Linked DNA regions of Ruminococcus sp. HUN007. The protein of the gene in region 2 binds, or shares a complex with, the protein of the main gene of each other region. Links are inferred from orthologs where the notes say so. Each region holds a gene or a part of one and is shown on either strand. Other genes may lie near its edges.

Region 1 (13,378 bases), on a different replicon or contig from region 2:
CTCTCGTTCATAACGTCTCCGATTTGTACTGGAAGAAACGGCGCGCCTTTCCTCCTACGGTATTGATATATTTCATAATACCCAGTTTTTCAACGAGAACTTTCGTTCCTTTTTCCGCCATATCCTTGAATTCCATTTCAATCTCGTAATCACATTTTCCAAGATAGAAATTAACGTCAAAGTCTATCGAGAGCGAATCAGATGGGCGGATGCTGGTTCTGTGCGTAACCAGTTCACCCTGGAGCGAAAACGGTATCCAGGCAAACTTTCCGTTCTCAAGTGTTATGTCACTCTTGAGTTTTTCAATATCCATACATGTTTCATTTGCAGTGGAATAGTCATTTCCTGTCAGCTGCTGCGATTCTTTCAGTTCAAGACGAAGGCTGTTTTCTGTCTGCCTCGCTCTTAGTGTGGTGTGATTTGAAAGCAGATAGTTGTCATCAGTATCATAGTAATAGTTTATCTGAATGACATCCTTGTATTCCGCATCAGTATAGCGGTCTTTTATGAGTTCCATGATCTCGTAGAATTTTTTTCTGTCAACAAGAAATTTATATTCGGTTTCCTTCATTTTCCCATCCTTCTTTTCTCAGCTTTTTTCTTTTCCCTGATCATTTCCGTAAGCCGTGAATACAGTTCCTCAGCTGCTTTTCTTGCTTCTTCATTCAGTTTCTGCCCGCCGTATACAGCTGCATCATAATCATTTACAGTTGCAGTCATATCAGTTCCGAACAATTCAAGAACGTATCTTCCCGTTTCCGCAGATGTCATACTGCTGTCAAGCCCCAGCTTGTTTCTTATCCTTGATACGATCATGCTGACCGATTTTTCATTGGAAGCCCTTTTCAGACGGCTGAAGAATATCTTTTCAGAGAAATACGGTCTGATCTTCCTGTCAAAGAAAAGAATAAAAATTATAAGAGCAAGCGCTGTAACTGCCATGACTACGGACATTCTGTAGTCGAACGAAGACTTCTCCTCAGCGACGCTGAGCTGTGTCGGTTCAAATGATTTCCATCCGAATCCGGATATATACAGTTCCGGAAATGCATGAAGATCGCTGTCTGTAACAGAGACATATAATCCCGGAAGTTTCCTGCCCGAACTGCTTACCACAGATGACGGTGCCTCGTCGTAAGGATCATGCAGGTGAAGTCCTTCGGCATATCTTGCCGGAATTCCTGCAGCTCTTGCCATAAGAACCATGGCGGTCGCATAGTCAGAGCAGAGTCCGGTTTTGCCTTCAGTAAGGAAATATTCCATATTGTAGCCGTCAGGTTTCTTGTATGCAAGGCTGTATTTAAAATCATTGAGTCTGAAATATGATTCTATAGCCTGAGCTTTTTCCAGATCCGAATCGCATCCGGAAACTACTTTTTCGGTTATACGGTACACAGATTCCGGCATTTCGGTTTCGGTCTTCTGATAATACTCCATCGCGTGGAAATAATCATCGACGTATGCTGTTATCACTTCATTGTAGTCCGTAATACCGTTATCCGAAAGGATCTCAATGAGTTCACTCAGAAACACCGGGAACGTATTGTTATCAACTGAATTAACAACAGTCTGAAGATTTTTCTCGGAAAGCGAACTGTCTGAATAATATCTCAGTGTATAATTTGGATTATCTGATGCCGCTGAATAGAGCATACCCTGTTCTGTCCTGAAAACGTCTCCCCTTCCGGAGCCTACGACTGATACCGCATATGCAAGAACGGGACTGTAGCAGAACCTTGAATTTACTCTGGTAGACAGCAGCGAGACAGATCTTATATACGGCTCCTTCAGTTCCGGAGCAAGATTTTCAAGTCCGTATTTACCGGCCCATTTACTGTCAAGTTCAGCAGCTGCGGCAACAGCCTTATAGAATTCTGACGGATCAAGAAGTTCAGCATCAGTCTCGCTGAGCTTTTCTCCGGAAGTTTCATTTTCCATTGTTCTCCACAGATTCTTTTCGAAATTGTAAAGGCTATAGGTCTGTGATTTAAGATTCACAGGATCTTCATTGGTGATAAATTCAAACAGCTTGACATTTGCATTTCCTGTATACGCAAGTGATGACGAAGCTGTTTCGGATACGATTCCGAGACGATGGAGCATGTAATCCGTAAAACGCTGCGATTCAAAAACAGTATCGACCCATGAGTTGTCGATGTCAAGTTTCGGCTTAGGGACAACAAGAGCAAGAAGTGCCGTAAATGCAAGAAATACGACCATGGATCTCTTGTATCCCTTCTCCACGATCATTTTGTGGCGCGGCTTTGTGTTTATCTGCCGGCAGTGTATCATAAGTGCCATGTACATTACAAGCAGAAGCAGCGCAAAAAACACCGGCACCTGTTCTGTTTCCTTCCTGTAAAACGCAAAAGGTATCAGCGTAATGAGAAAGGTCATCGATATCCTGTAGCGTACCGCCGAAAAATAATAAACAGTGGATGCGATAAAGAAATTGATTATAATAAACGTCGCTGCTATATACGACGGTGAAAAATCAACAAGTGACTGCGGAGACAGGAACCATACGAAATAGTCAACTGTACTCTGGTTGTTTCCCGTCTTAACCGCTATTGAAACAAGTCCGCCGATAGCAAAAAAAGATCCGAGTATGGATACGAACCTGAGCAGCATGGATTTTCCGGAAATATAAGTATAGAATGAAAATACAGTAGCCTGTATTATCACCGTAATAAGCGTGACCGCAGCAAGATATTCCCTGCTGTAAACGTACATGCAGCTTGCCACGATGGAAACGCAGAGAATGAGAGGGACAATGTTTTTTAGTATGCCTTCCCTGTAAAATCTGATCAATTATCCCACCTCCGTCAGACAGTCCTTGTCAGCATCCAGTTGTCGTTAAGAAGCCACAGCTCAGGCACCGGAATGCATTCGTCAGTGTAAAGATCTTCAGGAATGATGAACTTGACATAGTTCCCGCTGAGCACGGCGTTTTCAGCCGCTTTTGCTGTTGATTCACAGATTTCGGGCGTACAGATTATATTCATGTCCGAGGATTTGGAATCGGCGGGAGATGAAAGATCCGGGATCATCTTTCCCGGAGTCAGGTCCTTTATCATTCCGCAGGCGATCCTTTCAACGTCATCATGTGTCAGGACATCTTCCGTGATCATTTCTTCATGTCCGGGATAAATAAAACTGCATTCTATGCCGTTTCGCACACACATATCAAGTATGGAAAGTGCACCTTCAGTTACCATCGCTGTATGTTCGATCGCGGAACGTCTGCCTGAATCAGTTTCCGGAGCGCTGATATCAAGTATTATTTTCGGCAGCGTCATTCCGGCACTTTCGTCCATGCGGACATAAAGCTCGTTCTTTTTTGAAGAAAGCTTCCAGTTTACTTTTTTCAGTGAATCTCCCGGAACATAGTTTCTGTATCCGTATCCCGGAAACGCAGCTCTGCCGTAGACTGCCGCCGTTTCCGTTTCGTCGTCATCATTGTCAGGAAGAGTATCGGAAATACTTCTGAGAATTCCTGCACAGTCATTTATTTCGTGTATTTCAGGAATGATGTCTATTTCGTGTTCGATCTGAGGTACACGGATCCTGAAACGGAAAATTCCGAGGTAGTCTGTAATATAAATGTGTCCTATTTTAACACCTGCTTTTCCGCAGACTTCCGGAAAAACGCTGATATCTATTGTAAGGTCCCTGTTTTCAGACATTGAAAAGCGGTAAACATCATATTCAGTTTTTCTGAAATGTTCTGTCGCCCTGAATTCAAAGCTGATAACAGGAAGCGGAATTATCGTGTCTTTGGTTACAAGCACCTTTATCGTACAGTTTTTGTTTTTCGGTACCAGATCATTCGTACTGTCAACTCTTATCTGGACCTTTTTCCTTGCAAAAAGTGTAAGAAACACTGAGACAAGCGGTACAACTACAAGGAAAACCGCCATTATTCCGCCGGCATTACGGTCAAAGAGTATCATGTAGCTGCAGGCAGAAAGTAAAACTATAACATATGAAAATACTGCTTTCATTAAAAAGCGTCACCTCCGCCCTTACTTCACGGCATCGGCAGGGACAGCAGTTATTTCCAGTATTCTTTTTATAAATTCATCTGATGTTCCGTATTTCGTACGTCCCTTTACTGAAAGTATGACCCTGAGTGAAAGAACACATCCGGCGATATATTTTACATCATCAGGAGTAACATAATCTCTTCCGTTTATAAAGGCTATTGCCTTCGAAGCCTTGTAAAGCGTTATACTGCCTCGCGGACTTACTCCGAGAGTCACCATTTCACTGTCGCGTGTCGAGCGTACAATATCGGTTATGTACTTTTTCACTGAAGGGATAACACGGACGTTCATTACCTGTTTCTGCAGATCTGCTATATCTTCAAGAGTAATGACTGCACGTTCAACGTTATCGACAGGATTGCCGAATTCCGTTCTTTCGATTATCCTGATCTCTTCCTCGGCAGTAGGATAACCCATGCTGATCTTCATGAAGAAACGGTCCATCTGTGCTTCAGGAAGATGATATGTTCCGTAGGTCTCCACCGGATTCTGAGTAGCCATTACCATGAACGGTACCGGAAGAGCATGTGTTTTTCCGTCAAGGCTTATCTGTCCTTCCTCCATTATTTCAAGAAGGCTTGACTGGGATTTCGGCGAAGCACGGTTGATCTCATCCGCCAGAAGAAAATTGCACATCGCAGCTCCCGGTCTGTATTCAAGTTCGCCTGTTTTCTGATTTATCATTGAAAATCCGATTATATCGGACGGCATGATATCCGGTGTCATCTGTACACGGTTGAATTTTCCATCGAGAGATTTGGCCATCGAGGAAATAAGCTGTGTCTTTCCCACACCCGGAACGTCTTCGATAAGGATATGACCCCCGCACAGAAGAGCCGCTATTACCTTTATAATAACGTCTTCCTTTCCAACGATAGACTTTTCGATATTGTCCTTGAGGATCCTGATTTTTTCGTTCATCTAAACCACCTGTTTTTCTGTATTGATAATTTCCTTTTATATAGACTATATTATAACAATTTTCTATGATTTTTTCAATAGCTTTTTATGAAATACTGATCAATAAGGGAATCCTGCTTCTTCCTTACGGCATGATCAGCAGATGAACGTATCAGCGTTTTTGCGTCTCTGGCAAATCACAGAAAAAAGAGAGGCAGTAAAACTTTCCCAAAAAGCAGATCAGCATATCCGGACCCACGTATTTACGTGAGCAGGATATGCTGATCATGTTGTATTCAGAACTTTTTATCAGTCTGTTTTTTAATGCAGCACCGGCATGTGCTGCCCTGAATTCTGTCGTCTGACGTTTATCAGTATTTTATCTTGAAAGGATCATATCTCTTCAGAGAAGCGTCGTTGAATGTAACACCGTATGAGTCAGCCCACTCGGAAGCCATATTGCTGAATTCATCCTTGAACATTTCCATAAGAGTTGATGTTCTCTTTTCACCTTCGAAATAGTCTTCTCTTTCAACTACATCAAGACGCTGAACAAGATAGAGTCCGTTGTTCTCTGTATCTTCAACTATTACAGCAGGTCCGCCTACAACGCAGTCATTGAAAGCTGCCTTGTTTACAGCCTCTGACGGATTGTAGCCGTCCTCTTCAGAGCCCTTCTTAAGAACATATTCATTCTGATAAGGATCAGTTTCTTCAGCTTCTTCTGTTTTTTCTTCTGAAGCTTCTTCAGTAACAGCCGGTTCGCCGTTTTCATCTGTTACGGCTGATGTAACTGCTGCATCTTCATCTTCGGAAGCTGCTTCAGTAGTTTCTGAAGATGTCTCTTCTTCTGAAGTTTCAGCTGATGTTACTTCACCTTCGCTGCCTTCAGCTGTTTCATCTGATGTTTCTGTAACAGCTGCTTCGTCTTCTGAAACTGCTGTTGTCACAGCACTTTCTTCTGCAGATGTAACATCACCGGTAGTTTCTGCCTCTGTGCCTGTAACTGCTTCAGCAGCTGCTGCCTCGCCCGTAACTTCAGCTGTTTCAGCTGCAGCCTCTTCTGCCTTCTTAGCCTTGTAATCGTCGTATTCCTTTATGAGGTCATCGAAGTTTTTACCGGAATCAGCCTTTTTCTTGTATTCTTCAGCAAGTTTCTTTACTTCAGCCTTAGCGTCATTGTCAAGTGCATTGCCCTCGGAATCAGTAAGATCAAACTTTATGTACTTTACTCTTGAATAGTTGCCTTCAAGATATGCTGCGATCTGTGCATCGTCGCATTCCTTTTCTCCGCCTTCACCGTAGTAGTGGAGGAAAACCTTTTCCTTTTTGTAGTCATATTCCACGATCTTTCTGAATGAATCCTCACCGATACCATTCTGCTCGTACATTCCTGAGTAGTATCCCCAGAATGATTCAGACATTGACTTGATCTTTGAAATATCATCAGCAGAAAGTTCAAGTCCGAGTTCATCGAATTTTTCGTTTACCGCAGCATATTCCTTTACCTGCTTTGTGGCTTTTTCGTTCACCCACTGTGTAACGTCCTTTCCGTCAATGGAAAGTGTCTTCATAAGCTTTGTGTCCGAAGTGTCAAGTTCACTGTTATCCTTTACCAGTCTGGAAGTTGCTTCGCTCATAGCCTGTGTCTGATAGTAAATAAAAATGCCTGAGTTCACTTTTTCATCCTGACATTTAGCCACCCATGACGTGCTTTCACCGCAGGCTGTACCTGCAAACACCATTGTCAGTGCAGTTGCAGCAGCAAGAATTTTTCTGCTGATATTCTTATTAAAAGACATTATTTTCTAACTCCTTTTGTCTGTTATATATTGTCAGCCGGCCGCTGGAAAGCACAGGCTTTTCGCACAGGCTCCGGCATCATATGCTTTTCTATTATATAATATTTTTGCGAATAAGTCCATAGAAAAGTAAATATTTTTTTAAACTTAAAAAACTTCTTTAATTAGCTATTGAAAAATTATGAAAATATGATAAAATAAATAATAGTATACTTTTAAGACGGGAGATTATATTGTCTTTGTCCCGTCAGTAACGATAGGATGTGAAATATTTGTATCTGAGCGGGCTGATCGGCTCTTTATGGAGTATTTTCAACTCAATGAAAATCGGTGACTTTTTCGATATCGCCATTCTTTCGCTTATCATATTCAAGTTAATACAGATAATCCGTGAAACACGAGCAGGGCAGCTTGCAAAAGGTATCATATTTCTTCTGCTCGCGTACTTCACCTGTGTCATTTTTAAATTCAAGGCAATGGAATTCCTGCTGTCCGTTATACTCAACAACGGATTTATAGCAATACTGATAATGTTCCAGCCGGAAATGCGCCGTGCACTAGAACGTGTCGGACGCACCAGCGTTTCAAAGCTTTCGTTCTTCAACAATCATCCTGATGATTTTGTTGCCAGATGGGAAACTGCAATAAAGGAGATCTGTGACAGTGTTGATGAACTTTCCGCAACAAAAACCGGTGCACTGATAGTCCTTGAAAGAAAAACAAGACTCGGACTGGAAATCAGTTCGGGCACCATGATGGAATGTCTTCCGAGCAAGGAACTTCTCGGAAACATCTTTTATCCGAAAACACCTCTTCACGACGGTGCGGTAATAATGAGAAACGGCATGATAGTTGCCGCGGCATGTTATCTTCCGAAACCGGAACGTGAAGAACTTATAGACAAAAAACTAGGATCCCGCCACCGTGCAGCCATAGGAATGAGTGAAAACTCAGATGCCGTAATAGTTGTCGTTTCCGAAGAAACGGGCACTATTTCGGTTGCCTGCAACGGTAAGCTGTTCAGAAACTTTTCCTCAAAATCGCTCAGCATCTTTCTGATCGACCATGTTATCAACGACAAGTCTGATGAAGTCAACGACAGCAAAAAACATTTCCTTATGTTTAACCGGAGGAAAAACAAAAAATGAAGAACATTATCAATAAAGTCAAACTCTTTGTGGAACGGTCACTGGAAAGAGATTCCGTACTGTTAGTCATTTCTGTTCTTCTCGCTGTTTTCATCTGGGGATATATCACCACCCAGAGATGGCCTGACGATCACATATATATAAACGACGTTCCTGTTGATTTCGAAGCCAGCATAGCCGGCACTCCTGCCGAGGCAGAAGGATACAAGATCTACGACGCCGACGTACAGAACGCAGACATAAGAGTCGATGCCAACAGAAAATACATCGGATTTCTTACAAAGAAAGAATTCTATATAAAAGTGAGTGCAGACAACTACAGCGGTGAACAGCCGGTTACTGCCAAACTCACTGTGCAGAAAACTGATGACAACAGCTATGACTGTGACTATAAACTGAAAGAACCGAGTCAGAACAAAGCAAAGGTTTATTTTTACAAAGAGATCACGAAAACAGTGGATGTAACGGTAAAAGCTCCCGGTATCACTGCTGCTGAAGGACATAAGCTGAAAAGTCTTACCTGTGAATCGGTTTCCGTAACAGGACCGGAACCTTACGTAAATATGATAAGTTCCTGCGAGCTGAATATCACACAGAACGTAGCCTATGACACAAGAAGGTCATTTCAGGTCACCGCATCACTCGGAAACTTAACTTTCCTTAACGAAAACGGCGAGGACATCAACAAGATAATCAGACCTTATATGTCGAAGAATCAGTTCACGATCAATAAAAGTGAGCTTACCGTCATGGTCAACATTTCAAGCGTCAAGAATATTGACATTCAGTTCAGTCACATTATTACTGATGTACCGGACTATTTCAACAAGCAGTTTATTCTTGACAGACTTTCGTTAAGCACACCAACGATAACCGTTTCTTCGGATGACACCTCGATCGATGACATTGATTCCCTTCCGGTTTCGAGTGATGAGAGCATCTCGCTCAGCTCGATAAACACTGATTTCTCAGCTTCATTTGACCTGACCAGAGCACTTGAAAGTTATCCAAAGCTGAAAAATGACTCAAACGTAGTCTCAACATATCTGAAATTCGAAAGTTCAGGACTTGCTGAAAAAACCTTTGACAGTGTTGATGATTCAAGATTTACGATCAAAAACCCTTACTCGTCAAAATACACTGCTGAACTGGTAACACAGCGTCTTGACAATGTGACTATAATAGGACCTGAAGAGGATATTGAAAAGATAACAGCTGACAATCTTACAGTCGAAATAGATCTTTCAAAAAGCACAGTTTCCGGTACCGGTAAACTCAATACCGGAATAAGCACCTACAAGGCGCTGGTGCTTCTGCCGTCAAAATACAAAAATGTATGGGCTTACGGCGAATACACAGTTGATGTCGAGATCTACGAAAATGAATTCCAGCAGACTGATGTGACAACTGCATCTTCTGATTAAAAAAGTTCATGTTTTATACGGTTTCCCATATTCGCAATATATGGGAAACCTTTTTTCATTGCATTTTCTGAATATTTATGAACAAAGTATTAATTTTTCAAAGTTTATAAAAAAAGTATTCACAAGCATGTCTTTTTTGTGTATAATAGTATCGTATGGAATTGATTGAAATAAGTTGCATTTATTTTAATTAAAAATTTGAAAGGATGATTTTTCCAATGGTTCAGAAAAATTTAACAGGTAAGGCTATAGCAGCTGTTGCTGCTCTTACACTCACTGTTTCAGGTCTCGGACAGACAGGTGCTGTTTTCGGCGGAAACACAGTTAAGGCTGCTGACACTGACAACTACGCAAAGCTCCTTCAGGCATCACTCTTCTTCTACGATGCCAACATGTGCGGAAAGAACGTTGAATCTAAGTCTCTTATGAAATGGAGAGGCAACTGCCACACAAACGACGAAGTTGACGGCGGTTTCCACGATGCCGGTGACCACGCAATGTTCGGTCTCCCACAGGGCTACGCAGCTTCAACACTCGGATGGAGCTACTACGAATTCAAGGAGGCTTTCGACGGACTCGGTGTAACAGTTCACTACAAGACAATCAATGATTACTTTGCTGATTTCTTCAGAAAAGCTACAGTTCTTTCAGGCGACAGAGTTTCAAAGATCTGTATCCAGAAGGGTCTCGGCGACACAGACCACGCTTACTGGGGTGCTCCTGAAAAGCAGGGCGACAGAGGCGGATGCGACTGGAGATCAAACGGTTCAGGCGAAATCGCAGCTGAATACGCTGCAGCTCTTGCAGTCAGCTACGTAAACTTCGGTAACACTGAAGACCTTAAGTACGCTAAGGCTCTCTACAACTACGCTAAGGCAAACCCAAGCTGTTCAAACGGTGACTGCACAGGCTTCTACAAGTCAGACAGCTTCAACGATGACCTTGCATGGGCAGCTGGCTGGCTCTACATCGCTACTAAGGACGGCGGTTACAAGAATGACTGTCAGGCTAACCAGAAGAAGATTGGCTGGGTACACAGCTGGAACAACGTTGAAATGGGTGCTGCTTGTCTCGCAGCTGAGATCGGCGTAGGCAGCTGGGATGCAGTTACAGGATATCTCGGCGGTCAGTGCAACGGCAGCGGATATCTTTGCATGAGCGAATGGGGCAGTGCAAGATATAACTGTGCAATGCAGTTGGCAGCTCTTGTATGCACAAAGCACAACGCAGGAAATTATACAAACTGGTGCCAGGGCCAGATGACTTATATCCTCGGTCAGAACCCGAAGAACACATGCTTCGTAACAGGCTTTGCTTCAAACTCAGCAAAGAACTGCCACCACAGAGCAGCTTCAGGCTACCAGGGATACGACGGTGCTGACGGATTCCACACAGGTGTTAAGGAATACAACCCTAACCACCACTACACACTTATCGGTGCTCTCGCAGGTGGTCCGGCTGATGCAGGCGGAACATACACAGACGTTATCGACGACTACAAGAGTAACGAAGTTGCTATCGACTACAACGCAGGTCTTGTAGGTGCTGCTGCTGGTCTTTACTCATTCAAAAAGTCAGGCACAATTGCTTCTTCATTCGAAGGTACAAAGAGCAACGGTGCAGGTGCTGCAGTAGTAACACAGCCATCACCTACACAGCAGGCTCCTGCTTCTCCTTCTCCTACACCACAGCAGCCACAGCCTACACAGCAGCCTACAACTCAGCCTACAACTCAGCCAACTCAGCAGCCTACACAGCAGCCTACATCTTCTGACGGCGGCTACACATTAAAGTCAGGCAAGAAGATCACATACAGCGCACTCGGTGAAGACGACAGAATGATCGGTTTCGCTTACAAGGATTTCGGTATCTCTGCTAAGGAAAAGATCACAAAGGTTGACGTAAACATCTCAGCAGGCAAGAACATCGGTAAATATGTTGGTCAGTTCGGTACTTCAACAACTGATGATGCAGCAGGCTACTGGGCAATGGGTGATGAGATCACTCAGACAATCAGCGGCAACAGCGGAACTATCTCATGGAAGGTTCCTTCAGATATCTCTTCTATCATCCAGACAGAATACGGCGGAGAGATCAAGTTCGGTGTATGGTGGATCGACTGTGACGAATTCACAATTGATTCTGTAACATTATACACAGACGGCAAGGCAGCTTCAACTACAACAACACCTAAGGCTTCACCTTCACCATCTCCATCTCCATCACCTTCACCATCACCTTCTCCGTCTCCATCACCTTCACCAAGCCCGTCACCATCACCTTCTCCGAATAATGATAACGTTAAGGGCGACGTAAATGCTGACGGTTCAGTTACAACTAACGACTATGTAACACTCATGGGTGCTCTTATCGGCAAGACTGATCTTTCTGCTTCAGGAAAGAAAAATGCTGATATGAACAACGACGGCAAGATCTCTATCATTGACCTTATTCTTCTCAGAAACAAGTTCAGCTGATAATCATATCTGTCAATATAAAAGAATTAATCCCGGAGCCGGTTTAACCGGTTCCGGGATTTTTGCCAAATAAAAGCAGCATATCCTCAAGCCGCGTATTTACGCGATCCGGATATGCTGCTTTTGTTTTAAAGCGGTGATTTACCTTTTTGTATAAGATAAACCAGTTTTGATTTCATCTCTGCAGGAAGAAGTGAGGAAGCTGCTACACTTACTTTCATCTTAGCCTCAGGAATTATAAGGAACTTTCCTTCAAGTGTTTTATCGATCGCATACTTGGCTACCTTTTCCGAAGAAGCCGGGCTGAAGCTGTTTGTAACGCCTATCCTTTTATTGAATTCAGTCTGTACCGGCCCCGGACAGAGAACACTTATTTTCACTCCGTTACCGGATTCCTTTGCCTCGCGGTAAAGGGACTGTGAAAGGTTGAGTACATAGGCTTTTGATGCATAGTAAGCCGCCATGAGTGGTCCCGGATAAAATGCCGCAGAAGATGCAACATTCAGTATGGTTCCTCTGCCCTCAGATGCAAATCTCCGGTAAAAAAGCTTTGAAAGTATATGAAGTGCTGTAACATTAAGATTAATAAGGTTCAGCTCTTTTTCAAGTGAAGTTTTCTCAAAAGGACCTACTTCACCAATTCCTGCGTTGTTTACCAGAAGATCGACTCTGAAACTCCGGCATACATAATATACTCTTTTTGCATTTTCCGGATCAGAAAGATCTGCTGCGATTACCTTTACCCTTACAGGAAGAAGCTTTTTCAGTTTAAGCAGCTTGTCTCTGCTTCTTGCCACAAGAATAAGATCATATCCAAGAGTGCTGAGATAGATCGCCATATCGCGCCCGATCCCTGTACTCGCTCCGGTGATAAGTGCTGTCATATCATAATCCTCCCTTAAGGAAACGCTGATTTATTCATAAATCAGCGTGAGGCTCCGGGGCAAAGTCCCGGAAATACCACCTTTGGAAATACGTTGAAGCCGGATTTCCGGTTTAATCAGTGTTTCCTTAACATTCATTTTCACGTATACTATAATTATATCAGAAAATCAGACTAAAAACAATAATATTATCACAAACATTATTGAACAAAATACACAAAAAGCGCTTTACTTTTCTCTTGTATTATGGTATAATATATATAGAAGAAAAAGCAGGGAGGTTATCGAAAAAAGAATGAATCCTGAAACCAAACTATCATATATTGTAACACCTAATGATTTTCTAAATGCCGGAGCTGTTTCAGAAGACATAAAAACAAAACTCTCTGAAATGAACATCAATAATGAAATTATCCGTAAAGCCACACTTGCTGTATACGAAACAGAACTCAACATGATAATACATGCTAACGGCGGCCTTATTGATGTTGAGATCACACCGGATGTACTCAGGGTGGAAGCAGCGGACAACGGACCGGGTATTGCCGATCCTGAAATGGCTATGAACGACGGTTATACTACCGTCTCTCCTGATTCCGAGATCAGAGCCCGGGGCCTTGGCAACGGACAGGGATTTTCAAAGATCAGAAAAAATACCGACAGTTTCGAAATAGAAACTGAACTTGGCTGCGGTACA
Region 2 (17,829 bases):
TATTATAGAAAACGACATCGTCATTGCTCTTTACCTTATCATCTGTAAGCGCTATTGCAACTGCATCACAGTCAATATCGTCTCCTTTTCCGCCGAAAAGGCTGAACTTTTTCGGTGCTTCATCCCATCCTAATCCGACTATTACTTTCTTTAAGCCGGCGTTTGTTTTTGTAAGGTCGATTTTCTGACCTTTCTGAAGATTAACTGCCATAATTTAGAATCCTTTCTGTAAATTATTTGTTTTTCATAACTGCCTTTCTTATGAGATCCACCGGAATGATGGAAACTGCCATTACAAGTACTACGATCCATTCGGTTACGCCGAGACCGTGACATCTGAGAACGCTTCCGCCAAGATATGTCATTGCTATCTGAACTACAGCGATAAGTCCGAGAACCTTAAGGAAGCCCTTGTTTCCGCTGATATTTTCAAACAGATCCATCTTGTCTGTTCTTGCGTTGAATGCGTTGAATACTGCTGAGAATATGAAGTACGCAAAATATGCAGTACCGAGTTTAAGATATGCCGGATCAGAGAAATCTGCAGGGTTGAATGTCTTTACATCTGCTCCGAGATCAGCGAATACCTTCTGAAGCGGAGAGAATGTGAGCATAAGGAAACCAAGAATGAACATCCAGAGTGAGTTCATGATGATGCTGCTCCACATGTTCTTGCTTACGATGCTTTCAGAACGCTTCTTCGGCTTTTCTTTCATGTATCTGTGGAGAGCCGGTTCACCGCCGAATGCGAGAGCTGCAAGTGTATCCATTACGAGGTTTACCCAGAGGATCTGGATAACTGTAAGCGGTTCGTTGATTCCGAGAAGAGGACATACAAATGAGATAAGTACAGCTGCAACGTTGATAGTGAGCTGGAAGATGATAAACTTTCTTATGCTGTTGAAAATTGTACGGCCGTAAAGGATAGCCTTGTCGATAGAATTGAAGTTGTCGTCAAGAATTACGATGTCACTGGCTTCCTTTGCAACTTCAGTACCACCGCCCATAGCAAAACCAACGTCGGCTTTCTTAAGAGCCGGTGAGTCATTAACACCGTCACCTGTCATACCTACAACGAGTTCAAGTTCCTGAGCGCATCTTACAAGGCGGCTCTTGTCTGTAGGAAGTGCACGTGCGATAACCCTGATGTCCTTGAGAACCTTCTTGATCTCATCGTCAGACATCTGCTGAAGTTCATCTGAAGTAAGAACAACGTCTGTGTCTGCTGTAAGAAGTCCGGCTTCCTTTGCAATGGCCACAGCTGTATCCTTACGGTCACCTGTGATCATAACTACCTGAACACCGGCCTGATGTACTTCGCTGATAGCTGTAACAGATTCAGGTCTGACTTCGTCTCTGATACCGAGAATACCAATGAGTGTCCAGTCGCCTTCTGGAAGTGAGTTTTCACCGAGAGCTTCATCAGCGATCGCAAGGCCAAGAACTCGGATAGCACGTCCGGCAAGCTCATTGATCTTGTCTTCGATCTGAGCACCCTTTGTGAACTCCTTCTTGTTGCCGTCTTCGTCAAAGTAGTATTTACATCTTGAAATGATCTTTTCAGGAGCACCCTTTACAAGTGTGCAGTTGTAGTCACCCTTTACCTGGGTAGCAGAATATTTGTTTGTACTGTTGAAAGGAATTGAAGCTACCTTTTCAACATTGATGTTTTCAGGAATAAGGTCTGCAGCGAATGCGAGAACTGCCTTTTCAGTAGCGTTACCGCCGACAACCTTTGTCTCACCGTTTTCCTTTGCAACGATAGAAGTTGTATTGTGATGAACAGCAACTGAAAGGATTTCGGAAAGCTTGCCCTTAACGTCACTTGCCTGTCCTACTTCAGTCATGTCACCGTCTACAAATGTAACAACTTCAAGTTTACCCTTTGTAATTGTACCTGTTTTATCTGAGAAAAGAATGTTTAAGCTTCCGGCTGTTTCAATACCGTTGATCTTTCTTACAAGTACGTTATCCTTGAGCATCTTGCCCATGTTCATTGCTGATACAAGAGCGATCATAAGAGGAAGTCCTTCCGGAACAGCCATTACTATTATGATAACTGCGAGAATAACAGCATCAAGGAAGTCTGCAAGAATGTTGAAAATACCTGAATTTATATAAGCTGAAAAACCGCCGCCGGTGATCATTCTCTGGAACATGAGAGCAACAGCGATTGCGATACCGCCGATATAACCGAACTTACTGATACCGTCAGCAAGATTTGAAAGCTTAACCTTAAGCGGGCTTTCACGGTCGTCGTCCTGCTGAAGTTCCTTGGCGATCTGTCCGTAAACTGACTTGTCACCTACAACAGTAACTTCCATTACTGCATTGCCTGAACATACAACAGAGCCACGGAAAACTTTGTATGGATTAAGGAAGTCCATCGGCTCGCCTTCGTCACTGTAGTCATCAGGTACAGGAACCTTTGATGCTTCCTTTGACTCACCGTTGAGAACACTCTGGTCAACCTTGATGTCTCCGTCAATTATCTGACCGTCAGCAGGGATCTTGTCACCTGACTGAAGAAGGATGCAGTCACCGACAACGATATCATCGATCGGGATCTCCTTGATCTCGTCATCACGATAGATCTTACATACGATCTTTGAAGCTTCTTCCTGAAGTTTCTGGAATGCGTTTTCATTTCTGTATTCAGAGAATGTTGAAACGAATGTGGCAAGTACGATCGCAACTGCGATACCTACCGGTTCATACCACTCAACATCCACGCCCTTGAGCACACCAGTTGCGCCGAGGATAAAGATAAGAACGTTGACTGCCAGTGCTACGCAGAGTATCTTGATCATCGGATCGCCAAAGTTACCAAGCAACTTGCTTAAAAATGTTTCACCCTCAACCTGAGTCAGCCTGTTGCTGCCGTGTTCCTCAAGTGATTTTTTTACCTGTTCGGAGGTAAGACCAAATTTTTTTTCTTTTTGATTGCTCATAATTTTTCTGATTCTCCTTGTTTAGTTAATATTGAACAGTTCAACTTTCATAAGCAGACTGTCATCATCACGCAGTAGTCTGAAAGCCGCTCCCGGATAAAGCTCAGTAGCATATCCTACCGGAACTGTGCTTCCGTCAGGTGAAAGAAGATTCTTCAGTGTAAGATTTACAAGATAGTAACTTCCTTCTTTTTTCTGGATGTACGCCTTGACTTCACGGTCAGGAGCCTTTTCATCCGGAAAAATATTTGAATGAAGATTCCATATGCAGAGCGGAGTATTGTTTTCAGCGATCATTTCGCTCTTTCTGAACCACCTGCCGGGATTTCCCCTTCTCTGTGCATAGAAATCAAGTTTAAGAATCGTATCGTCTTTGATCTTTGTTCCGCAGAAAGGACATACGGGATCATTGATATCGTGAAGAATAAAGTATCTTTTTTCGCAGTTCGGATTGGAACAGCTGTGAAGAAGATTCCAGGTCTTAAGAAGCCCTCTCTCCCATTCAATAGCCGCCGGTCTCTCCGACGGATCATGCAGTCCCCTGCAGAACACACGGAGAAAGAGATCTTCAAGATATGGTCCCAGATCTTTTATCGTGACTTTGAGATCATCCGGTCTGTTTGAAGTATCGTCTGGATCTTCAATGAAAGTAGCCTTTTCGCCGAGACATAAATAGTCGTCCTTTTCAGGATCTTCTGAATAGATCTTCGGACCGATTATCGGATGCCGCAGAAAGATATATTCATAAATCAGTACCGCCATTGAATGAAGGTCTGTCTGAACACCCGGAAACTTACGCTGTTTTCTGTCCATCCCGAGTGTCTGGAGCACCTCAGGAGCAACATAGCCTCTGGTTCCTATTACTTCAGGAGGATACAGTCCCGGTACCACCAGTGAGTCTATGTCGATCACAACACAGGTACCTGAACGCGGATCAACAAGTACGTTGTTCGGTGACAGGTCTGAATGTGCGAGACCGGCCTGATGAAGTCTTCTGACAGCACGTGAAAGAAGTATTGAAATCTGCAGCATTGAACGGAAATCACCGAGTTCTGATGAATTCAGATATTTTCTGCTTCGTCCGGTGAACCAGTTGCTTTTTTTGTCCTTTCCCTTTATCTGAAGGATCTGGGATGCATTGTCACCGAAGAAAAAATTCTTCGGGTAAGCCGGACTTACGATCCCGAACTCAGGCCTTATTACGATATCGACAGGCCAGCAGTAGCATTTTGAAAAATAAGAAGCTGTCCGGTCATCGTTTCCGTTGGCACCGCCGAGTTCCTCAGGCACAGTAGGATTGTATCTGCCGAGTATTGCTTTCAGGCGGTCCTGTATACCGGGGTCTGCGGCATTTTCAGGATCATTGAAGAACTGGACTACAAACGATTTGTCCGGTGTGAAATAAGTGTACTTCATTCCCCCGCGCGGAGGATTCTTAGTTACAACATATTCGATCTCACGGCCGCTAAGCAGCAGTCCGCGTCTGATATTGTCCATCTGGTGTTTCACTCCTGATCAAATTCGAGCAGAACAAGCGTTCTGTCATCAAATGAGCCTCGCTCAGTATAGTTATCCAGCCATCTTAAAAGTCTTTCTTTTCTTTCAGACGGAAGATCAGTATCAAAGTTCTCAAGCGATGCTTTCTTTATAAAAGCCGTATTCTTCCAGAGCGTTTCAAGATCTGTACCGGTACGTTCCTCAAGACGTTTGGCGTACTGGCACATTATCTTTTTCTCATTGTCATTTACCCATGGATGAACAAGCGGCTGAGGAACAGTCTCAGGAATTTCTCCTTCTGATGACGAATCATCGACAGATGTAATACCGTTCAGACACAGGTCCAGATAAAGTCTGAGAAGTTCCGGTGAATTAGGAAAATAATCATCTGCAACACCGTCAGTCATAAGCATGAAAGCTGAAGACTTTCCGCGCATGATCTTGGTCTTGCCCATAAGGCTTTCCTTTCTGGTCTGGTTATCAGAAGTGATAAAATCAGTTTCACCTGAATATTCACCGCTGTCAGGCACACTGAGTAGTCTTAATGCCTTTTCAAAAGGGCTGTTTCTGTCAACGGAACAGATTATGCCGTCGCCTATCTGGATCGCGGCTGCAAAATACTCTTTTGATTCACCGACCATTACCGGAAGAACAATGCATACTAAAAATGTACATGCAAAATCCTTTATTTCAAGATCGCGTTCCACAAGATCAAGATAGCGAAACTGCGTCTTTCTCTCGTCAAAAGCTGCCTCAACAGCTTCCTTTGCCTTTAATACTGAATCCTGAAGAATATTCGCAAAAACGCCGCAGCCTTCCATAAAACCGCTGTCGTCGAGAGGCAGAGAAAGCTTGGCTTTGTCATCCTCTGAAGCGTTACCGAGGTTTTCCCTGAGATACGCTGCTGCTGCACTGCATGCTGCCTTTGCACCAATTCTTGAAAACTTTCTGGAGCCGGCACCGTCAGATGCAATAAGGATCTTCCAGTCGCCGTTTACATCATATTCATACCAGTCGTCGCAGTTTGTTCCGTCATGCTTGTGTTTCTTGCCGCGTACTCTTGCAGCAGTTACCCTTCCGCATTCAATTTCCTGCTCTGAAGACATATACTCTTCAAAAATTTCAGGTTCGTTTTCCGAAACTGCCTTGTACTGCCAGAGCGAAGCCGTCTTGTCTGTTATGTTAAGTTCATTGAAAACAGACAGCCTGTCCATGCTTTCCTTTATGTCTTCCTCGGTCGCTGAAAGAAGTTCATCCGGCTCAATGTCGATCACTTCATCTTCAGAATACTTTCCTTCTTTTTCTTTGTTACTCACAATTTCACCTGCCTGTTACGGAACAATAATGAAGCCCTGAGGCGGCGGAGGAAGTTCGATAGGTGCTCCCGGAAGAGCATCAACACTTCCTGATGACATCTTGATAGATCCTGATACCCAGGCAAAGAACTGTGCAAGATCGCCTGCTGAAAGGCTGTTCATCATAAGAACATTATTTGTGATCTTCTTGAGAACTGAAGTATCTGCCTGAGCACCGGCTGCACATGCTATGATATTGGCTGGTTTTTTTGCTCTTAAGTTCTTCGGCTGCCTGTTCCCATTCATCTGTAGGCGCACCGTCAGTAAGAATGAATACAAGCGGCTTCCAGTCGCCTTTCTGTTCTGTACTTCCCTTGCGTACTTCGTCTTCAATACATTCTGAAAGAAGTCTGAGTGCTGCGCCCAGTGATGTGATACCACTGGCCTGAAGTTCAGGTTCCTTAAAGTCTATAAGTTCAGTAAGCGGGCACACCTGTCTTGCCACACTGTCAAATGTAATAACTGAAAGATAGGCAGTTTCAAGCGCCTGCGGATCACTTTTAAGTTCCATAAGAAGAGCCTTTACACCCTGTCTTACCGCTTCGATAGGTTCTCCGTTCATAGATCCGGAAGTATCAAGTAAAAGATAAACCGGTAATCTCCTTATTAATTCTGACATAACATTTTCTCCTGTCTCTTTTTTTATATTTTTTCTGTTCATGTATTAACTTGTGAACTCGATTTAAGTTCTTGTGAACCGATAAAAGAAATGAGCTCTCCATTAATAGAACATTGTCATTATTATACTCTCTTTTTTGTTATTTGTCAATAAAATAATGCAAAATTATTTTGCCATTTTCTATAGTAAACGACTAAGATGTCACCATGCACAAAATGCACAGCCAAAACCTGTTTCAGGCACATTAAGCTTTTAAATAAAAAAGCAGCATGACTCATTCTTCTGAAAGTCATGCCGCTGAATAGCTTATAATATTGTCATGCTGATCTGTGTTTCCTGATTATCAGCTGAGGGCAAACGCCGGATTCCTTGTTTACTGTTTGTTATTGTCTGTCGTAGTATGCCCTGCCTCTGTCAGGCTTGAAATATGTTCTCAGATAACCGTCCGATGACACAACAACAAACTCATTTGTATCTTCAATGTAGTATACATCATCGTTGTCATCCTTTTCCTTCTTGTGAAGTGCGTCAGGTGAATTCACAACATCAGATGCTGCCTTTTCGTACTCTTCTGCAGAAGCAAATCCCATTTCCTCGCCGTGTTTTTTATAATGGTCATTTAAAAGCTTACTGTTTCTGAAAACGTATTTCTGTCCTTCGGATACCTCACCGGAGAATTCTTCAGGTTCTTCGGAACCTGCCTCTGCTTCGGTCTGAACATCCTGTTCCGTTACAGTTTCCGAGACAGGAAAAACGTCCTCTGAAAGACTGACGGTTTCTGTATCCTGCTCAGCTGTCGCTGCATCTGTTTCACTGTCGGTCAGTATCTGAAGTGCAGGCTCAGTGACTGCTTCGGTTACATAACCCGGAATAATATCATCCTGCGACTGAAGTTCATTATCATTTCCGAATCCGGAAAAACCGTTAAGAAGAAGAAAAGCTAACTTCAGGACGACCAGTATAGCTATGGCCGCAAGAGAGAGTTTCAGTACCTTCCTGACATTTTCATTTTTCATCAGACTGCGTATCCTTTATTAACGATCACTTCTGAAACTTCATCAACATATTTTTTGCATACTGAATCAGTTTCTGCTTCAACCATAACTCTGACAAGAGGTTCTGTACCGCTGCCTCTTACAAGTATTCTGCCGTTGTCTCCGAGTGCCTCTTCAACTTTCTTTACTGCAGCAAGAACATCTTCATCTTCCATGGCAAGTTTCTTGTCAGTAACACGTACATTCTTAAGAAGCTGAGGATAGATGGTCACAGGTGCTGCAAGTTCAGCAAGTTTCATTTTTGATTCAAGTACAACTTCCATTATCATAAGTGAAGTGAGGATGCCGTCGCCAGTGGATGCGTACTTGCCGAAGATGATATGGCCTGATTCTTCTCCGCCGAGCTTGAATCCGTTTGCAGCCATGTTCTCGTAAACGTACTTGTCACCTACAGCTGTCTTTTCATAGGAGATACCTTCAGCGTCAAAAGCTTTGTAAAGACCGATATTGGACATGATCGTTGTAACTACAGTGTTGCATGTGAGCTGACCCTTGCTCTTGAGATATTTACCGCAGATGTAGAGGATAAGGTCTCCGTTTATAAGCTTTCCGTCATGGGCTACTGCAAAGCATCTGTCTGCATCGCCGTCATATGCAAATCCGATATCGCATCCGGATTCCACTACGTACTTCTGAAGTGCCTCAGGATGTGTTGAACCGCATCCGTTATTGATATTTGTTCCGTCAGGAGTATTATTGATCACATGTGTTTCAGCTCCGAGTGCATCAAAAACGCACTTTGCAATTGATGAAGCACTTCCGTTTGAACAGTCAAGAGCAACCTTCATGTTCTTGAACGAACGGGTAGCAAGAGAGATAAGGAAACCGATGTAGCGGTTACGTCCTGCAGCATAATCGACTGTGCGTCCGATGTTTTCACCTGTAGCAAGCGGTATTGAATCCGGATCACCGTCAATATACTCTTCTATCTTCTTTATTGTTTCGTCATTAAGCTTCTCGCCTTTTCCGTTCATAACCTTTATACCATTGTCATAAAACGGATTATGACTTGCTGAGATCATGATACCGCAGTCAAAATCATCAGTTTTGGTCACATACGCAACGCTCGGAGTAGTTGTAACGTGAAGCAGATATGCATCTGCGCCTGACGCTGTGATACCTGCTGCAAGAGCGTACTCGAACATGTAGGAACTTCTTCTTGTATCCTTGCCTATTACAATGCGGCATTTGTCATTCTTGCCCTGTGAATAATACCAGCCAAGGAATCTGCCTACCTTGAATGCGTGATCAACAGTGAGATTTTTGTTGGCTTCTCCTCTGAAACCATCTGTACCAAAATACTTTGCCATAATAATTATTTCCCCTCTGGAATCTTATTTTTTCCGTTTGATTATACTCATACCTGCGGGCTTTTCCCGCTGACTGCAGTACCATTCTCTGCAGCGCTTTGCATTTTATTATACAACTATTCAGAAATAAAATCAAGTCCGATTATTGTCAGATGTATTTCCGGAGCAGTCATCCGGGAAACTCCTCTTCCTTCCGGAATACGGATAAACAAGCACATCATATACATATTAATAAGACAAATTAAATACAAATATCATTTTTATCCACCTTTTATGCATATTATAGGTTGTAAAATGCAGATAACTATGATATGATTTATACAGGATTTTATGTTATGTTGATAATATTTTTCAATTATCAGCTAATCAGTGTATTTTTTTATGACTGGATCTGTAACTCCTTCAGTCATTACCCGAACACGAAAAGAGGTATTATTCATATGTCATTTAAACTGAAAAAAGTGATTGCATCACTGACAGCGTTTGTTCTTTCTGCAGGAATGATGTCATTTACTGCCGCAGCTGATGAAAACACATCTGCCGTAAATGGAACCTCAGCAGCCGAGAATTCCGAAACTCCTGACAGCGGAGCAGAAAAAGAATTTTTCTTCGTTGATCATTTTGATGACGGCAATCACAGCTGGACAGGACGCGGCGGCGCAAAACTCTCATTAAGTGATGAAAAACCGTTTGACGGTATCAACTGTCTCTATGTAACCGGACGTACAGCCGCATGGAACGGTGCACAGAAGGAACTCGATCTTACTTTATTTGAACCTGGAAAAACATACAGTTTCAGCTGCAATGCAATGCAGACAGCAGGCGGATCTGAAGAAACATTCTACATGAAACTCCAGTACACAGACGGTTCAGGCAAGACAAATTATTCTGCAATTGCCGAAGCAACAACCCTCAAGGGCGAATGGGTACAGCTTGCAAATGCTGAATACCAGATACCGGCTGATGCGACTGAAGCTTTCCTTTATGTCGAAACAGAAAGCGGAACCTTTGACTTCTATGTTGACAATGCTGCCGGTGCCGGAGAAGCTACACAGATTGAAGGACCAAAGGCCAAAAAGCTCACATACGGCGACATAAACTACGACGGAAAGATCAACATTCCGGACCTTTGCCTTATCAAAAGCGCCATAACTGACGGACTCGAAGACGAGGCAATGAAAAAGGCCGCTGACGTAAATCACGACAAGCAGATCAATGCTGAAGATGCAATGCTCATTTTCCAGTGGCTCAATGCTGAAATAGAAGCATTCCCTGAACCGCCTAAGCCGGAAAACGTATGGGATGACTATCAGGAAACAGCATCTGCTGAATGGATAAACTTCTACAAGAGCTCTATCCTCAGCATGGGCAATACAGCACGTCTCGCAGCAAAACTTGATGCTGCATCACAGGGTGCACCGCTTACTCTTGCTTATCTCGGCGGTTCGATCACTGAAGGAAAGAACTACAGCAGTCCGTTCTCATCATATATAAAGAACAACTTCTGCAAGGGAACTTTCAAGGAAGTAAATGCCGGTCTTTCCGGTACTTCATCAGTAGTTGGTCTTGTAAGAAGTGAAAAGGATATCTGCAGCCACAATCCTGATATCGTGGTTATCGAATTCTCTGTAAACGACCACGAAGACATCATGTACAAGAAGTGCTTCGAAAGCTGCATCAAAAAGTTCCTCTCACTGCCGAACGATCCTGCAGTTATCGCTCTTATCACAACATCAAAGGGCGGATATAACAGCCAGGCTCAGATGGAAGCATCAAGCAAGGTGTTTGACATTCCTGTTATCAGCATGCACAATGCTCTTCAGGGCGCTTTCAAGAGCGGATTCCTCAAGCAGAGCGACTACTTCTCAGATGAATACCATCCGCACAAGAACGGCGGACAGCTTGTAGCTGACTGTATGGCTTACTATACACGTCAGGCTATGAGAACTGAAAACCGCTCTGAATCATACAGCATACCGACCGGATCAAAATACGGTTCTGAATACTACACATGTATAAACGCTGATCCTGACAAGGATCTCCAGAATTTCAACGGCGGGTCATTCAAGAGAGGAAACGGATACAATTCACTTCCTTACAGCTATACATCAAGCGGCGGAGCGCCGATGACATTCAAGGCTAACGGCAAGGGACTTATCATTGTATTCAAGGCTAACAGCTCAGGAATGGGAAGCGTAAATGTAACTGTAAACGGCAAAACCACAAAGGTAAACGGCAACAAGCAGTATACATGGGGCGGTCCTGACGCTGAACTCGGTTACTATCAGGATACTGAAGGCGTTCTTGATGTTTCTATCTCAGCATCCGGAAACTTCACTATCTGGGGTCTCGGTCTTGTAAAATAAGATATCTTCAAAATACAATATATCAATTCACCCTCGTCTGTTTTCCCTCCATCTAATCAAGGAATCAGACAAGAAAAACGACTGCATAACGCAGTCGTTTTTTTCTATTGAAATATTAAGATGAATATGATAGAATTAATGGAGTAATAATAAGGAAACAATGAAAATAATCCTAAAAACACAGCTAAGATCCGGGTGTCCCCCAGCCCCGCTGTGATTTTCGGTTTAATAATGTTTCCTTAAATAAATGATCGGAGAATTCCAATGAAAAGCAATTATAAAGCAAAGACTGCATCAGCACAGTATGAACAGCAGAGCAACGTATTCGAAATGTGGCTTCTCTTCAAAGATAAACCGGTACGTCCTGAGGAACCTGTACTGAGAGCCGCTCTGGAAAGCAAATGCGGCAAAGTGGATGTAATCGCGTCAAGCCCTGAACTGACAAGCTTCGGCGTTAAACGTTTCATGAGTCATTTCAGGGACGCCGACCTTCCCGCTCAGGTAATGCTGGGAAACGTAATGCCGTTCAGACAGACTGACATCACCAATGCAGAACGTGCCCAGATAAGAGATATCAAAGACCGTGACACTTTTCTTTCATCATGCACGCACAAGATACTTGCCGCTGACATGATGGCCGCACTCGATACTGAACACAGAACACGTCTTCTGATGAACTGGCTTGAAGTAGTTACAGATATATTCAAAGACTGTGTCGCTGTATGGATTCCGTCCGGCGGAAAGCTCATTCCGGCAGATCTTATAAGAAGCGGAAAGGTGGAAAAGCAGGATCGTTTTGTATGCTTCTGCGTTAATGCACGTTTCTTTAAAATAGAAAAGACGGATGAAATGCTTGTTGACACACACGGTATGTGTGCTGTCGGACTTCCTGATATCCAGTGCCACTTTAAAAATCTTGATGCTGATGCGGTCGTAAACTATGTATACAACATAGCCTCGTTTGTAATGCAGAGCAGAGACCAGATAAAAGACGGCGACACTATTGAAGGACTTAACGCCGAAACATCAGAGTTCGACGAAAACGTTCTGTGGACAGTACGCTATGAAGATGCAATGGTACAGCCAATGCGTGCGGTAATCGATGTCTGTCCGGGAGAAAACGCTGCCGGCGAAAGAGAAAAGTAATAATCAGTCAGTAAAGGAGAATAATCATGCTTCCAAATGATCCGGCTATACTTCTTAGTGTAATAAACACAAAACTTCGTGATCAGTACAGTTCGCTTGCCGCTCTCTGCGACGATCTTGACGTTTCAGAAGACGAAATAAAAAAACAAGCTTGCAGGTATCGGATACGAATACGATGCCGCACAGAACAGATTCAGATAACCCCGGACGTAAAAAGTCAAAAGGAGAAAATGAGATGAATAATGAAGTCGAAACCAATATGGAAATAATGATGGTCCAGTTGTTATTTAACAGCAAACCAGAGTCACCGACAGCGGATAAAGTTAAAAAGGCACTTGAAAAATATCTTGGTGATCTCGGAGAAATTCCGTATGCAGAACCTTCCAAGATAAGTTCCGGAGACATGTTTATGTTTCCGCTTGAAAAATATAAAGTGGTAACTAAGGATCATCCGGACGGCATTCCTGCTATGGCGGTGTTTTTATCATCTGAGCCGGAATCCAGGATAGAAGTGGATGAAATGGCACGCTCTCAGTTCTGGGATGTACAGGACGGTGAAGCGATAATAAATGATTGTAAATACACTGTGCTTGTTCATACTATGCTCGGAATGGGACTTACCTATCAGGAACAGGCAGAGATACTGCTTGCTCAGGTCGGCGCAGCACTTGACTGTTATCCGGGATGTACTGGAATATATGCAACGCAGAGCGGAAAGCTTATTACTCCTGATAAATTTGAAAGCTTCAAAAAATACAGCGTGTCAGAAAGATTCATTGATCTCTTTGTCAATGCAAGATTCTTTAATATTTCTGATACAGATGAAATGGTAGTTGATACACTTGGATTCTATGTTTTCGGGGCTGCTGATGTACAGATGCATTTCAAAAACCTCGATCCGACTAATGTTGTAAATTACGTTTATAACATTGCGTCATACCAGTTCGACAACGGCTTCCCGATCCAGAGCGGTGAAACCATTGACAGTATTGATGAAAACGGTAATATTCAGATGAAACCGCAGTGGCCGGTACAGTACGAAAACTCACTTATAGATCCGCCAAGAAGCGTACTTGATATCAACTGCGGCAAATATGCCGGCGGAAAGAGATAAGACTGAAGGAAGTAAAAATTTGAAATATCAGAACATTACTCAGGCCTTATATCACGAACCCAAGCAGCTCAGCAATCTGAGCTGCTTTTTCAATTGCGCCGAAGGCGCATCCGCTTAAATGGAACGCCTATCGGCGTACTATTCCAGAAAAGGCACCCGTTGGGTGCCTTTTGAATAAGCGAGCGCTCGGCAGCGCACGAAAAACAGACTACATAACCCATGCGGTCACGCAGTCTGTTACTCTGTAATCGGTGATTTTCCAGTCTGCGACTGGAAAATTTCTATTTTATTTTCCGAGGGAAAGATCCTTTACAGTTTTATTATCTACTTTATCTTTGAAATAATTCCATATTTCCTTCCTGAATACGATCTGTATCTCTTTATTTGGTATGCGCAGCGGCAAAAGTTCAGCATCTTCTTCTACCGCCTTTGAAAGATATCCTGTTTCAAGCAATGCAGACCAAAGATTATCTCCGTTTTCATGAATAAGATGATATGGTACATGTTCATTTACAAAACATTCAATAGTCTCACCGGCAAGCAATTTTTCAAAGTTTTCATTTGCATCATCAGTTTTTCCAAGAAATCCGTGTATAAGATTCTGCGATGTTTCTGAAGTATTTACCCAGTAACTTTTAGGTCCTCTGAGGTTACTGTATGATCCGTCAAGAACCGAACGCACATACAACAGTACATCCCACGGACAATACATCTTTTCACGTCCAAAGATATATCCGTCATACCATTCTGAAACAGTGTCATATCTTTCTGACAAACCTGCATCGTCAAGAAGATTTCTTACATTTTCATCTGTGAATCCGATAGCTGTTGCAAAAACAGGTGACAGAACTGTATAAGGAATGATATTATTAACTCCGGTATATGTACTGTTTTTTACTGTATAAAGGCATCCGGAAAGAATAACACCTTTGACATTTTCGTTTGTCTTGCAGACAAAGCTGAGCATATGCTCGATCATATCCCGGACTTTATCATATTCCGGTTTACCAAGTGCTTTTGCCATTGGTACGTCATATTCATCCACAATAACAAAAACCTGTTTATTATAGTGATCGTGAAGCATACGGACAAGTACATCAAGTGCTGCTACACTTTCAACCATATCAGCTTTTTTCTGCTTTAATTTAAGAAAGATTTCTTTGTCGTCATTATCCGTTTTTTCGCTTTCCGAAAGAAAATTCAGACTCTTTACTGTATTGGATATTGCAAGCTTAAAATTTCCTGCTATGGTGTCAAAATCACAACCATAGATTTCTTTCATAGAAATAAACACCACCGGATATTTGTTCATATATTTGTCCACTAATTCCGGATTGTTCATGACCTTAAGACCATCAAATATATCTTTGCTATCCCGGCGGATATCCAGAAATTCCCTGAGCATTGTCATTGTCAGAGTTTTTTCCGAATCTTCTCGGACGTGCAAACAGCACTGCCTTATCGAATTTATCAATTAGAAATTCTTCTATCAGTTCTGTTTTATCTATGTAATATGAATTGTTTTCTCTGAGTTCACGGAAACTGTCGTATGATGCTCTGATATTTAATTTCACTACTTTTGCTCCTTCCTGTATTTTTTCTCATGCTATAAGTATAACACGTTTCACTCTTTCAGGCAACAGAAAAGTAATTCAGTACTGCTGTATACATATCTGTTTTTGATCAAAGCAGCTCAGCAGTCTGAGCTGCTTTTTCAATTGCGCCGAAGGCGCATCCATTTTAAGCGGGACGCCTAACGGCGTACTATCTCAAAAACGGGTGCCTCAACCTGAGACACCAGTTTCAATTGATGAAAAAGTAACGGTGAAGTAAAAATAATTATGATTCGGGCGTCAAAAGGGTAAGACCAATCTGAGCCAACAAAAGCATCTTGAAAATTTAATATTATTACAACAAATGAAAACGCGAAATATGGTACAATAGAAGTATCAAATTTCGGAGGAAAAAGAAATGTCATTCGTAGCAAACGATTTAAGGAATGAACAAATATCAATGTTCGATTCCACGCTGAATTTAACAGAAAGAGAACGCAGATTTTTAGAAAAATCATGGGCAAAAGTATTTGCTGAAAAAGTATTTCCTGCAATAGATGAAACACCGTATGCGGTTCTTTACAGCGAAAAATTATCGCGTCCAAATACTCCGGTAAACGTTCTCGTAGGCGCAATATTCATTCAGCAGCTAACAGGACAGTCCGATGATGAATTTCTTGAATCATTGCTGTTTGACATAAGATATCAGTATGCACTTCACACAACATCATTTGATGAACAGCCCCTTAGTGACAGAAGTCTTGGAAGATTTCGTGAAAGATTAGCAATGTATGAAATTGAAACAGGAATAGATCTCATACAAAATACGGAAAAAGAAATAACAGATGTTATGGCGCTTGTTATGGGAATAGATCATCATCTTAAACGTATGGATAGCATGATGATATCTGCAAATGTGAAGAAAATGTCGCGTCTCGAACTGCTTTATACATGTGTTTCAAACCTTGTAAAAGAGATGAAACGCAGTAATGCAGAAGTGCCTTTGGAATACATGCATTATGCTGATGTAGATGACAGAAATAAAGTAGTATATCATAATCGTAGTGAATCTGTTGATAGCAAGATTGTAACTATTCTTGAAGATGCAAAAATTCTGATGAACCTGTGTGATGAAGATATTGAAGACAGCAGTGCATATAAATTGCTGGTACGCTTTCTCAATGAGCAGACTAACATATATCCTAACGGAATCCGTCAGCTTAAAGATGCAGACGATTCAAGTATGGATTCTTCAATACTTCAGAATCCTGCGGATCCGGAAGCAACATTTCGCCATAAAGCAGGTAAAAATCATATAGGATACGCTGCAAATTTAGTAGAATCATCAAATGAAAACGGTGATACGCTTGTAACTGATTTTCAGTTTGAAGCAAACAATTACAGTGATAAGAAATTCATCAATGATGCAATGGAAAGAATGAATTCTCAGCCGGAAGACGACCGCACAGTAATAGTAGCTGACGGTGCATATACAGCTGATGAAGCATTAGCAAAATCAAAAAACATTGAAATTGTAAACACTAATCTTACTGGTAAAGAAACACCAGATATCAATGCTGATTTTGAATTCAGTGAAGACGGAACACAGATCTTAAAGTGTCCCGGAGGACATGAACCAATAAGCTGCAGCTACAATAAAAAGACAGGGCAGTGTGTAGCATCCTTCGATAAAGAAAAGTGCGAAAACTGTCCACACTTTAATGAATGTAAACCTAACTTGAGAGTAAAGGTTTGTAAGAAAACAGTCTCATTAAAAAGTAAAAACAGAGCTCAGCAACAGAGAAAACGTTCTACAAAAGAATTTAGTGACTTAACTAAATTCCGAAATGGTGTTGAATCACTTCCATCCATTCTTCGAAGAAAATATCATGTTGACAAAATACCGGCAAGAGGTATGATTCGAAAGAAACTATTCTTTGGAGCTAAAGTAACTGCTATGAACATCCAGAAGTTTTGCAAATTCATGCAAGGCTCGGCATGCCGCGCCCAAAATGCGGTAATAGCCTGAAAAATGAGTAAGGAAAGCTACTAAATATTGAGATTTACGTTTCGATATATCCATAATTTGTAATAATATTAAATTTTCAAGATTCTATTGGAATTTTGAAAAGTCAAAATCGCTGTTTTGACGCTCTAATCATAATTATTAGAAAAACAGATATAAACAATGTATCATAAAAGCTCCTGAAAATCAACAGGTTTTTTAAGTCCAGTTTAAAAACTTTCAGATAAAAAAACTACGCTTCACAGTTTCGCAATGAATCTGTGAAGCGTAGTCTGTTATAGGAGTGATATAATGATGAATACTGATTTTAAATGAGCACCGGGATCAGTATCCGGTACTGCTCTGACATCAGGCTATAAACGATGTGATCTTTCCGATGAAAAACTCAATGATCTTTGAAACGTCATCAGAATCATTCTTTTCATTTTCATCGAAGTCACCGTTTGCACTGTATTCGCCGCCGAGTGCTGCGTTCTTTAACATAATGACATCGGCAATGTTTACTTTTCCGTCTTCGTTTGTATCGCCGAATACAACTTCAATATCTACTGAGCTTCCCTGTACATCCGGATTCCACCAGCTGAGGTTGAAAAGTGAATCTGTACCGTTGCCGCTGAATACGAAGTAGACATCCTTTATACCGCTTGTCTTTTCGATCTTTGCAGTTTCTGTCTTCCACTTCTGCCAGCCGCCTGTGTATGTAACATCGACCTCACCGATAGTTTTTCCGTCAGGGCTGCCGAGTTTGATAGTGATCTTTCCGCCTTCAAGATTTGAAGCTACTCTGAAGTCGATCTTTTCTGTGGATTTTCCGAAGTCAACTCCCTTGAAACCTAT

The links.
Region 1: the proteins of glmM (region 2) and cdaA are in contact, whole or in part, in a crystal structure (PDB 7OJS), measured with the Bacillus subtilis proteins. The link is inferred for Ruminococcus sp. HUN007 from one-to-one orthologs.

What each region holds. Positions count from the first base shown.
Region 1 is NZ_JOOA01000001.1:910,919-924,296, forward strand. The notes cover bases 6,199-8,958. They hold cdaA (diadenylate cyclase CdaA), read left to right. Parts: upstream 6,199-7,020; coding sequence 7,021-7,896; downstream 7,897-8,958. Other genes in these bases: CC97_RS03910 (hypothetical protein), read right to left, coding at 6,199-6,748; CC97_RS03920 (hypothetical protein), read left to right, coding at 7,893-8,958. Outside these bases: excinuclease ABC subunit UvrC, read right to left, coding at 1-11; CC97_RS03890 (CYTH domain-containing protein), read right to left, coding at 8-571; CC97_RS03895 (transglutaminase-like domain-containing protein), read right to left, coding at 568-2,811; CC97_RS03900 (DUF58 domain-containing protein), read right to left, coding at 2,826-4,004; CC97_RS03905 (MoxR family ATPase), read right to left, coding at 4,026-4,967; more of CC97_RS03910, read right to left, coding at 5,318-6,198; more of CC97_RS03920, read left to right, coding at 8,959-9,320; CC97_RS18590 (glycoside hydrolase family 9 protein), read left to right, coding at 9,539-11,797; CC97_RS03930 (SDR family NAD(P)-dependent oxidoreductase), read right to left, coding at 11,926-12,681; CC97_RS03935 (ATP-binding protein), read left to right, coding at 12,977-13,378. UniProt on the Bacillus subtilis protein: One of 3 paralogous diadenylate cyclases (DAC) in this bacteria, catalyzing the condensation of 2 ATP molecules into cyclic di-AMP (c-di-AMP). Upon expression in E.coli leads to c-di-AMP synthesis.
Region 2 is NZ_JOOA01000002.1:434,030-451,858, forward strand. What follows is about bases 6,613-9,433. They hold glmM (phosphoglucosamine mutase), read right to left. Parts: upstream 8,788-9,433; coding sequence 7,438-8,787; downstream 6,613-7,437. Other genes in these bases: CC97_RS20480 (hypothetical protein), read right to left, coding at 6,806-7,438; CC97_RS06040 (carbohydrate binding domain-containing protein), read left to right, coding at 9,228-9,433. Outside these bases: CC97_RS06005 (TerD family protein), read right to left, coding at 1-211; CC97_RS06010 (calcium-translocating P-type ATPase, PMCA-type), read right to left, coding at 234-2,951; CC97_RS06015 (kinase), read right to left, coding at 2,973-4,448; CC97_RS06020 (PP2C family serine/threonine-protein phosphatase), read right to left, coding at 4,457-5,764; CC97_RS20475 (hypothetical protein), read right to left, coding at 5,780-5,926; CC97_RS06025 (VWA domain-containing protein), read right to left, coding at 5,937-6,422; more of CC97_RS06040, read left to right, coding at 9,434-11,153; CC97_RS06045 (DUF4261 domain-containing protein), read left to right, coding at 11,418-12,299; CC97_RS06050 (DUF4250 domain-containing protein), read left to right, coding at 12,326-12,538; CC97_RS18670 (DUF4261 domain-containing protein), read left to right, coding at 12,535-13,413; CC97_RS06060 (AAA family ATPase), read right to left, coding at 13,700-14,824; CC97_RS06065 (AAA family ATPase), read right to left, coding at 14,784-14,987; CC97_RS06070 (transposase), read left to right, coding at 15,385-16,995; CC97_RS06075 (carbohydrate-binding protein), read right to left, coding at 17,341-17,829. UniProt on the Bacillus subtilis protein: Catalyzes the conversion of glucosamine-6-phosphate to glucosamine-1-phosphate. Glucosamine-1-phosphate is used for cell wall biosynthesis.